One region of the Burkholderia savannae genome, then DNA from elsewhere that is predicted to be linked to it. Evidence: predicted binding sites of a transcription regulator. Region 1 holds the regulator's gene; the other holds the start of a gene.
The links. Region 1 encodes LexA, which represses DNA repair genes until DNA is damaged. Its sites were predicted from a motif close to ACTGTATNNNNATACAGT; they were not measured.
Positions count from the first base shown of each region.

Region 2: the regulator LexA is predicted to act here: its motif matches at 1,960-1,977, upstream of WS78_RS05065 (PA0069 family radical SAM protein).

Region 1 is NZ_CP013417.1:2,074,539-2,079,554, forward strand. It holds gene cysT (sulfate ABC transporter permease subunit CysT) at 1-814, opposite strand, end outside; gene WS78_RS10125 (sulfate ABC transporter substrate-binding protein) at 947-1,984, opposite strand; gene WS78_RS10130 (sodium:proton symporter) at 2,077-2,250, opposite strand; gene lexA (transcriptional repressor LexA) at 2,254-2,901, shown strand; gene WS78_RS10140 (hypothetical protein) at 2,966-3,289, shown strand; gene WS78_RS10145 (DUF2939 domain-containing protein) at 3,325-4,053, shown strand; gene WS78_RS10150 (universal stress protein) at 4,355-4,849, opposite strand.
Region 2 is NZ_CP013417.1:1,005,479-1,010,494, reverse strand. It holds gene WS78_RS05075 (PQQ-dependent sugar dehydrogenase) at 1-102, shown strand, start outside; gene WS78_RS05070 (NINE protein) at 216-683, shown strand; gene WS78_RS05065 (PA0069 family radical SAM protein) at 751-1,911, opposite strand; gene WS78_RS05060 (Lrp/AsnC ligand binding domain-containing protein) at 2,041-2,529, opposite strand; gene WS78_RS05055 (D-amino acid dehydrogenase) at 2,677-3,963, shown strand; gene WS78_RS05050 (acyl-CoA dehydrogenase) at 4,084-5,016, opposite strand, start outside.

The sequences.
Region 1 (5,016 bases):
GGTACCACTGCAGCGTGTTGATGAAAAGCAGCATCACGAACGACACGACGAGCATCACGACCGCGAGCGCCGTCGCGCCCGCGTAGTCGTACTGCTCGAGCTTCGTGATGATCAGCAGCGACGTGATTTCCGACTTCATCGGCACGTTGCCGGCGATGAAGATCACCGAGCCGTATTCGCCGAGCGCGCGCGCGAACGCGAGCGCGAAGCCCGTCAGCAGCGCGGGCGTGACGGCGGGCAGCACGACGCGGCGGAACGTGAGCCAGCGCGACGCGCCGAGGCACGCGGCCGCCTCTTCCTGCTCGCGCTCGAAATCCTCGAGCACCGGCTGCACGGTGCGCACGACGAACGGCAGGCCGATGAACGTCAGCGCGACGAGCACGCCGAACGGCGTGAACGCGATCTTGATGCCGAGCGGCGCGAGATAGCTGCCGATCCAGCCGTTCTGCGCGTAGACGGCCGCGAGCGAGATGCCCGCGACCGACGTCGGCAGCGCGAACGGCAGGTCGACGATCGCGTCGACGAGCCGCTTGAACGGGAACGAGTAGCGCACGAGCACCCACGCGACGAGAAAGCCGAACGCCGCGTTGACGAGCGCGCCGCCGAGCGCGGCCGAGAACGTGAGCCGATAGGACGCGACGACGCGCGGCGACGTCGTCGCGGCGACGAACTGATCCCACGTGAGCGTGGCCGTCTTCAGAAAGGTGGCGGCGAGCGGGATCAGCACCACGAGGCTCAGGTAGGCCAGCGTGATGCCGAGCGTCACGCCGAATCCGGGCAGCGCGCTCGGCTTGCGGAAGGTGAACGTCGTCATGCGGAATGCTCTTCCAGGGTGATGCACATGGGTTCAACGGCTCGACGGACGCGCGTTGCACGCGCGTCCGTCGGCCCGGTATCGTTGTGTTGCGGCGGGCGCGCGCCCGTCACGGCGCGCGCCCGCCTTCGCTCATTGCGGCTTGTAGATCGAATCGAACACGCCGCCGTCGGCGAAATGCGTCTTTTGCGCATTGGTCCAGCCGCCGAACGTATCGTCGACCGTGTACAGCTTCAGCTTGGGGAACTGCTTCGTGAGCGCCGCCGGCACGTCCTTCGAGCGCGGCCGGTAGTAATTGCGCGCGGCGATCTCCTGCCCTTCCTTGCTGTACAGGAAGTTCAGGTAAGCCTCGGCGAGCTTGCGCGTGCCCTTCTTGTCGACGACCTTGTCGACCACCGCGACGGGCGGCTCCGCCAGAATGCTCGCCGACGGCACGACGATCTCGAACTTGTCGGCGCCGAACTCCTTGATCGACAGGAACGCCTCGTTCTCCCATGCGATCAGCACGTCGCCGATGCCGCGCTGCACGAAGCTCGTCGTCGCGCCGCGCGCGCCCGAATCGAGCACGCCCGCGTTCTTGTAGAGCTTCGTGATGAAGTCCTTCGCCGTCTGCGCGTTGCCGCCCGGCTTGTGCTGCGCGTACGCCCACGCGGCGAGATAGTTCCAGCGCGCGCCGCCCGACGTCTTCGGGTTCGGCGTGACGATCGACACGCCCGGCTTCACGAGATCGTCCCAGTCCTTGATGCCCTTCGGATTGCCCTTCCTCACGAGGAACACGATCGTCGACGTGTACGGCGACGCGTTGTCCGGCAGGCGCTTCTGCCAGTCCTTGTCGACGATGCCCTTGTTCGCGAGCGCGTCGATGTCGTACGCAAGCGCGAGCGTCACGACGTCCGCCTGCAGCCCGTCGAGCACCGAGCGCGCCTGCGCGCCCGAGCCGCCGTGCGACTGCTTGAAGTTCACCGTCTCGCCCGTCTTCGCCTTCCACGCCTTGCCGAACGCCTGATTGACGTCCTGGTAGAGCTCGCGCGTCGGATCGTAGGAGACGTTCAGGAACGTCGTGTCCGCGAGCGCCGGCGTGAGCGCGCCAAGCGCCGCCGCCGCGCCGAGCGCGAGTGATGCGATGAGACGGCGCGCGCCGCCCGCCAGCCCCGTATTGCGCTTGACCATCCGTTGTTCTCCAAATGTGTGGGTCATGGATTGCGATGTCGGGCCAGTCTAACGAACAGGTTTCATCATTAAAAATAATCGTTCCTCATTTTTTAATACTCAAAAGTGGTAACGACCGCCCGATCGACGGCTATCGCGACCGAAGCGCCGCTGCGACGCAGCCGGATCGCGGCGGAACCGCCGCGATAGCGCCGAACTTCAAGTAACGCTTGAATTTCCTCGGGCACTGTATAAAAATACAGCTCACTGTCTATCCATACAGTCATGCCATGATCAAACTCACCGCCCGTCAGCAGCAAGTGTTCGACTTGATCCGTCGCGCGATCGAGCGCTCGGGGTTTCCGCCCACGCGCGCGGAAATCGCCGCCGAGCTGGGCTTCAGCTCGCCGAACGCGGCCGAGGAGCACTTGCGGGCGCTCGCGCGCAAGGGCGTGATCGAACTGGCGGCGGGCGCGTCGCGCGGCATCCGCCTGCTCGGCCTCGAAGACGCGCCGCACCAGCTGACGCTGCCGCACGCGGCGCTGATGCAACTGTCGCTTCCGCTCGTGGGCCGCGTCGCGGCGGGTAGCCCGATCCTCGCGCAGGAGCACATTTCGCAACGTTACGCGTGCGATCCCGCGCTCTTCTCGAGCAAGCCGGACTACCTGCTGAAGGTGCGCGGCCTGTCGATGCGCGACGCCGGCATCCTCGACGGCGATCTGCTCGCCGTGCAGAAGCGAACCGAGGCGAAGGACGGGCAGATCATCGTCGCGCGACTCGGCGACGACGTCACGGTCAAGCGCCTGAAGCGCCGGCCGGGCGGCGTCGAGCTGATCGCCGAGAATCCCGATTACGAGAACATCTTCGTGAAGGCCGGCAGCGCGGAATTCGCGCTGGAAGGCGTCGCCGTCGGGCTGATCCGCCCGGGCGAGTTCTAAGCGCCTTTCGGCCAGCCGCGGCCCCGCCCGTCTATCCGCCATTCGACTGGATCAGGAGAACCCTATGGAACGCCTCGCCCGCCTGCTGCCCTTCCGCCAATTCGGCCGCCTGCGTCATCTGCGCGGGCGCACGCCATGTGCGCCGCTCGCCGCCGCCGCGCAGCCGCCCGGCGATGCCGACACGCAGCTGCCGTTGTCCGCTTTGCCGGCATTCGCGCGCGTGTCGCTGAACGGTTCGCTCCATCACGCGGAGCCCGCGCGACGCGCGCCGGTGCGCGTCTATCACGGGCCGTCGCGATTCATCATGGTGGGGACGGTCGACGCGATCTGCCGAATGATCGACCGGTGCATTGCCGAGGAACGTTCGTTGACTCAGCAAGGTCTCTGATCTTCCGGGTCCGTCCGTTTCGCCGTGGAGGCCGCTTGAATCCTGCCGTGCGCCCGCAAAAGCGTTTTCTGAAGCCGGTGTCGATCGTCATCGCGGTCGTCGTCGCCGTGTATGCGTATGCGTCGCCGTATCTCGCGCTCAGGCAAATCAAGCAGGCGATCGACTCGCGCGACGCACAGGCGATCAGCGCGCACGTCGATTTCCCCGCGCTGCGGATCAGCCTGAAGCAGCAGCTCACCGACGAATTGATGCGGCGCATCGACGCGCAAAAGCGCGACAATCCGCTCGCGATCATTGGCGCGTTGATCGGCTCGGCGCTCGTCGGCCCGCTCGTCGACGCCTATGCAACGCCCGACGGCGTCGCCGCGCTGTTGAGCGGCTTGCCACCGCGCGCGCAGCCGGGACAGCGGCCGCCCGAATTGAATCAACCGGGTGATCAAACGGCAAGCCTGCCCGCGTCGTCGGCACCCGGCGCGGTTGCCCCGGCAAGCAGCGCCGGCAACTCCGCCACCGCTTCGAGCGGCCCGACGCCCGCGGCAAGCAGCGCCGCAGCGCAAGCTGGGCCGTCGTCTGCGGCAAGCGTGCCCGCCGCCGCAGGTGCGCATCCTGACGCATCGCCGCAGACGAGCGCGCACTACCGGAGCTTCGACGAATTCGTCGTCACGTATCGTCGCGACGACGGTAGCACGCGCTATGCGGCGATATTTCGCCGCAGCGGAGTCTTCGGGTGGAAATTGTCAGCGGTCGATTTGCACGACGATTGAATGTGAATCCGCGCGTCGACCGCCCGCTTCACCAAGCAAGTAGGCCAAGACACATGCCGCGTACATCGCGTATACGCGTAAACCATGTACAGTTCGCCGACCATCCGGTGGGAGCGCCTTGCAGCGGGGAGCCGGAAGTCCGCTCACCTGAATGCCGCGTGCGCTCCCAGACGCACTGGAACCGGTTCTGTCCTTCTACACGCTCAACCGATGCCGGACACCGGCAACGGCCGAAGCAGCGAACACCAGCCTCGGCCGCGCGCGGCCGATTGGCATGTCACCGCCCCGACGCCGGAATGCGTCAGTGCCCGGTCGTCGCCGCGGCCGCTTCCCTCGCGCTTTCCGCCTTCTGCTCGGCGGGCGACGAACACGCGACCAAAATGCTGCACGACACGCGATCGAGCAGTTGCGTGCTGCCGGAGCCCATCCACCACCGCGACAAGCCGCTGCGGCAGCGATGGCCGACCACGACGAGATCGACGTTCAGCTTCGTCGCGAGATTCGCGATTTCGTCGATCGGGTAGCCGAATGCGAAATGCCCCTGTGCCTGCACGCCGCGCTCGGTCAGCCAGTCGACGCCTTCTTGCAGGATCTCCCGTGCGGTTTCTTCGAAGCGGCTGCACGCGACGTCGGTCAGCAGACCGGCGCTTTGCGCAATGCTCGAACGCATGTCGACGACCGACAGCAAGTGCGTCTCGGCCTTCAGCTCGAGCGCCAGATCGGCACCGCATCGCAGTGCCTTGCGGCCCTCGAGCGTACCGTCGTAGCACAACAATATTTTTTTATAACTAGCCATTTTGGTCTCCCTAGTGCGCGACCAGCGCGTGAATTCATCATGCTGCACCGCAATTCCAGATGCAAGCGCTGGAAAACGCTGATTCGCGTTGCACCGCGAACGCGCGATGATGCAATGCAGGAGCCAGCGCCGCCTGCGCCGGGATGAGGCAAGCGCGCTGAAGCAAT
Region 2 (5,016 bases), 1.1 Mb from region 1:
GGACGCCCCGCCGATGTGCTGCCGCTGCCGGACGGCTCGCTCCTCGTCAGCGACGACTACGCAGGCGCGATCTACCGGATCACCTACGATGCGACGCATTGACGCAACCATCGCGTGACCGTGCCGCGCCCCACATCGTAGAATGCGAGCCGACCGCCGCGCCCCGCCTCGCCTCGCCGGGGCGTCCACGAAGAAGACCTCTCTGCCTGCCCGACATGTCCAGCAGCACGACCACGCCGCCCCGCTTTCGCTCAAAGACGCTCACCGCACTGCTCGCCTTCCTGTTCGGCTCACTCGGCGCGCACCGTTTCTATCTATACGGCTGGAAAGACCTCGCGGGCTGGGCGCACGTGTTCGCGACGATCGTCGGCGTTCCCGGGTTCCTGCTGCTCGCGGCCTCGGGGCGCAGCGCCGCGCTCGGCTGGTGGCTCGTCATGCCCGGCGCGATTTCACTGCTCGCCGCCTTCCTCGCCGCGCTCGTCTACGGGCTGCGCGCCGACGACAAATGGGACGCGCAATTCAACGCCGCAACGGACCGCCGCAGCCGCTCCGGCTGGGGCGTCGTGTTCGTCGTCATCTTCTCGCTGCTGATCGGCGCGTTCCTGCTGATGACAGGGCTCGCGCTCGCGTTCCAGACGTACTTCGAATCGCAGGTCGAGGCGGCCAAGCAAATTTCGCAATGATGCGTGCGCAGGCGCGGCCGACGCGACACACATACCCCGCACGAATACCCCGCGCGCATCACGCGCTCTAGAACAGGCTGAGCTGCGACGCGTCTTTCGCTTGCGCCGCCTTGCCCGGCCGCGCGAGCGGCGTCCGCGGCTTCGACTGCCGCTGCGCACCGAACCGCGAGAAATCGAGAATGCCGCGCGAGCGTTCGTTCAGCCCGCAGCGCTTGACCGCCATCCGGAAGCGCTGCCTGAGCAGATCCGCCCACATGCCGTCCCCCTTCATTCGCCGGCTGAAATCCGAGTCGTAGTCCTTGCCGCCGCGCATGTCCCGCACGCGCGCCATCACGCGCTCCGCGCGATCCGGGAAATGCGCGGCGAGCCATTCGGTGAAGAGCGGCGCGACCTCCCACGGCAGCCGCAGCACGATATAGCTCGCATGCGTCGCGCCAGCGTCCGCGCACGCCTCGAGCACGCGCTCGAGATCGGGCTCGGTGACGAACGGAATCATCGGCGCGACGCTCACGCCGACGGGCACGCCCGCGTCGCGCAGCGCGCGGATCGTCCGCAGCCGGCGCGAAGGCGTCGCGGCGCGAGGCTCGAGCGCCCGCGCGAGCTCGGGATCGAGCGTCGTGATCGTGACGGCCGCCATCACCTGCCGGCGCTCGGCCATCGGCGCGAGCAGATCGAGATCGCGCTCGATCAGCGACGACTTCGTGATCGCGGCAAACGGCTGCCCGTGATCGTGCATCACCTGGATCACCTGCCGCGTGATCGCCAGCTCGCGCTCGACCGGCTGATACGCGTCGGTGTTCACGCCGAGCGCGATCGGCTCGGGCACGTAACGGGGCTTCGCGAGCTCGCGCGCGAGCAACTCCGCCGCGTTCACCTTTGCGTAGATCCGGCTCTCGAAATCGAGCCCCGGCGACAGCCCGAGATAGCTGTGCGTCGGCCGCGCGAAGCAGTAGATGCAGCCGTGCTCGCAGCCGCGATACGGGTTCAGCGACACGTTGAACGGGATGTCCGGCGACGCGTTGCGCGTGAGGATCGTCCTCGCGCGCTCCTCGAACACCTGCGTGCGCAACGCGGCGGGCGGCTCGCCGTCGTCGTCGCGCGTCCAGCCGTCGTCGACCGCCTCGCGCTCGACGATCTCGTAGCGCCCCTGCAGGTTGCCCACCGCGCCGCGCCCCTTGCGGGGCGCGGGCGGCGCTACCGGATATTCGACGTCGGATCGATCGTTCATCGTGCCTCTGCTACGCGGCCCGAGCCGCGAATGACAAAACCGCCAATTACTGTATAAACATACAGTAATTGGCGGTTTGTGCCAAGCGCCGAGAATTCGCGCGCGCGCCCGCGCGCACGCGCGCTCGCCTCACTCGTCGACCGCGATCGCCAGCGTCTCCTTGATCTCTTCCATCACGACATAACTCTTCGACTGCACGGCGCCCGGCAGTTGCAGCAGGATGTCGCCGAGCAGCTTGCGGTAGTCGGCCATCTCGCCGATCCGCGCCTTGATCAGATAGTCGAAGTCGCCCGACACCAGATGGCATTCGAGCACCTCGTCGATCTTCATCACCTCGCGCCGAAACTGCTCGAACATGTTGCCGCTCTTGTGATCGAGCGTGATCTCGACGAATACGAGCAGCGCCGCGCCGAGCTGCGCCGGGTCGACGCGCGCGTGATAGCCCGTGATCACGCCGTCGCGCTCCATCCGCCGCACCCGCTCGATGCAAGGCGTGACCGTCAGGCCGACGCGCTCGGCGAGGTCCTTCATCGCCATGCGGCCGTCCTCTTGCAGCAGCTTCAGAATGCGCCGGTCGAGCTTGTCGAGCGCGCGTACCGGCTGGCGTTGGGTTCTCATCGTTTTTTTACTGAAAATTGAAAAAATACAATAACAAAACCTATAGTCTCAACAATACCATAGCGCAAAAAACTAGGTTGGGTGGAAATCGCAGAGCGCACCGGGTGTGCCGCGCGCCGCCCGGCGTCTTCTCTATCCGGAGCAGCTATGCGAGTGGTTATCTTGGGCAGTGGCGTGGTCGGCGTGGCGAGCGCCTATTATCTGGCTCGCGCGGGCCATGAAGTCACGGTGATCGACCGCGAGGCCGGTCCCGCCCTCGACACGAGCTTTGCGAACGCGGGCCAGATCTCGCCCGGCTACGCGGCGCCGTGGGCCGCGCCCGGCGTGCCGCTGAAGGCCGTCAAGTGGATGTTCGAAAAGCATGCGCCGCTCGCGATCCGCCTCGACGGCACGCGATTCCAACTGCAATGGATGTGGCAGATGCTGCGCAACTGCACGACCGAGCGCTACGCGCTGAACAAGGGCCGGATGGTGCGCCTCGCCGAATACAGCCGCGACTGCCTGCAGGCGCTGCGCGCCGACACGGGCATCCAGTACGAAGGACGCACGGGCGGCACGCTCCAGGTTTTCCGCACGCAGCAGCAGCTCGACGGCGCCGCGAAGGACATCGCGGTGCTACGCGAGGCGAACGTGCCGTTCGAGCTGCTGTCGAGCGACGAGCTGAAGAAGGCCGAACCGGCGCTCGCCGCGGTCTCGGAAAAGCTGACGGGCGGCCTGCGGCTGCCGGGCGACGAGACGGGCGACTGCCAGCTCTTCACGACGCGCCTCGCCGCGCTCGCCGAGCAGCTCGGCGTGAAGTTCCGCTTCAACACGAGCATCGACGCGCTCGCCATCGCGGGCGGTAAGATCGCGGGCGTTCATTGCGGCGGCGAGATGGTGCGCGCCGACGCGTACGTGGTCGCGCTAGGCTCGTACTCGACGGACTTCGTCGCGAATCTCGTGAAGATTCCGGTGTATCCGCTGAAGGGCTATTCGATCACCGCGCCGATCGTCGACGCGGCGAAGGCGCCGGTGTCGACCGTGCTCGACGAAACCTACAAGATCGCGATCACCCGCTTCGACGATCGCATCCGCGTGGGCGGGATGGCGGAGATCGTCGGCTTCGACAAGCGGCTGCGCCAGGCGCGCCGCGAAACGCTCGAAATGTGCGTGAACGACCTGTTCCCGGGCGGCGGCGACACCGCAAGCGCGTCGTTCTGGACCGGCCTGCGTCCGATGACGCCGGACGGCACGCCGATCGTCGGCCGCACGCCGGTGCCGAACCTGTTCCTCAACACGGGCCACGGCACGCTCGGCTGGACGATGTCGTGCGGCTCCGGCCAACTGCTCGCCGACCTGATGTCGGGCAAGAAGCCGGCGATCCGCGCGGACGACCTGTCCGTGCATCGCTATCTGAGCGAAACGGACGGCGAGCATCGTCCCGCCTACGCATGACGCACTGACGCGCGAATCGGGCGGCCCGCATGCGCGGCCGCGTTCAAAAGGAACGGCGCCCAAGGGCGCCGTTTTTCGTTTCAGCGTTTCGTTTCGGCGTCTAGCCGCCGAGCCGGACGATCAGAACTGGTCTTCCGTCAGCGCGAACACGCCCTGCCCGCCCTTCGCGCCGACGATCGACGCTTCGAGCCCGCTCGCCTGCGCGAGAATGTGCTCTGCGTAGAACTGCGCGATCGCGATCTTCGCGTCGTAGAACTTCGGATCGTCGGCGCGTTTTTGCTGCGCGGCGAGCAGCGCGCGCGCCATTTGCCAGCCGCACAGCACGACGCCCGCGAGCTTCAGATACGGCACGCTGCCGGCAAACACCGCGTTCGGATCGCCCTTCACGTTCGCGACGACGAAGTCGACGACGGCCGACAACGCGCGCGCGCCGTCTTCCAGTTGCGCCTTCATCGCGGCGAATGCCGGGCCATCGTGCGCGCCGAGCGCGTCGGCCGTCTGCCGGATCTCGCCGACGATCGCCTTCGCGACTGCGCCGCCGTCGCGCGCCGTCTTCCGGCCGACGAGGTCGTTCGCCTGGATCGCGGTCGTGCCTTCGTAGATCGCGAGAATGCGCGCGTCGCGGTAGTACTGCGCGGCGCCCGTTTCCTCGATGAAGCCCATTCCGCCGTGCACCTGAATCCCGAGGCTCGCGACCTCGTTGACCATCTCGGTGCTCCAGCCCTTCACGACCGGCACCAGATACTCGTAGATCGCCTGATGCCGCGCGCGCACGCCTTCGTCGGCGGCGCGGTGCGCGTGATCGCAATGCGCGGCGGCGACGTAGGACAGCGCCCGCGCGCCTTCCGTGAGCGCGCGCATCGTCGCGAGCATCCGGCGCACGTCCGGGTGATGAATGATCGTCACCGACTGCTTCGCGGAACCGTCGACGGGACGGCTCTGCACGCGCTCCTTCGCGAACTCGGCGGCCTTCTGGTACGCACGCTCGGCGACGCCGATCCCCTGCATCCCGACGCCGAAGCGCGCCGCGTTCATCATGATGAACATGTACTC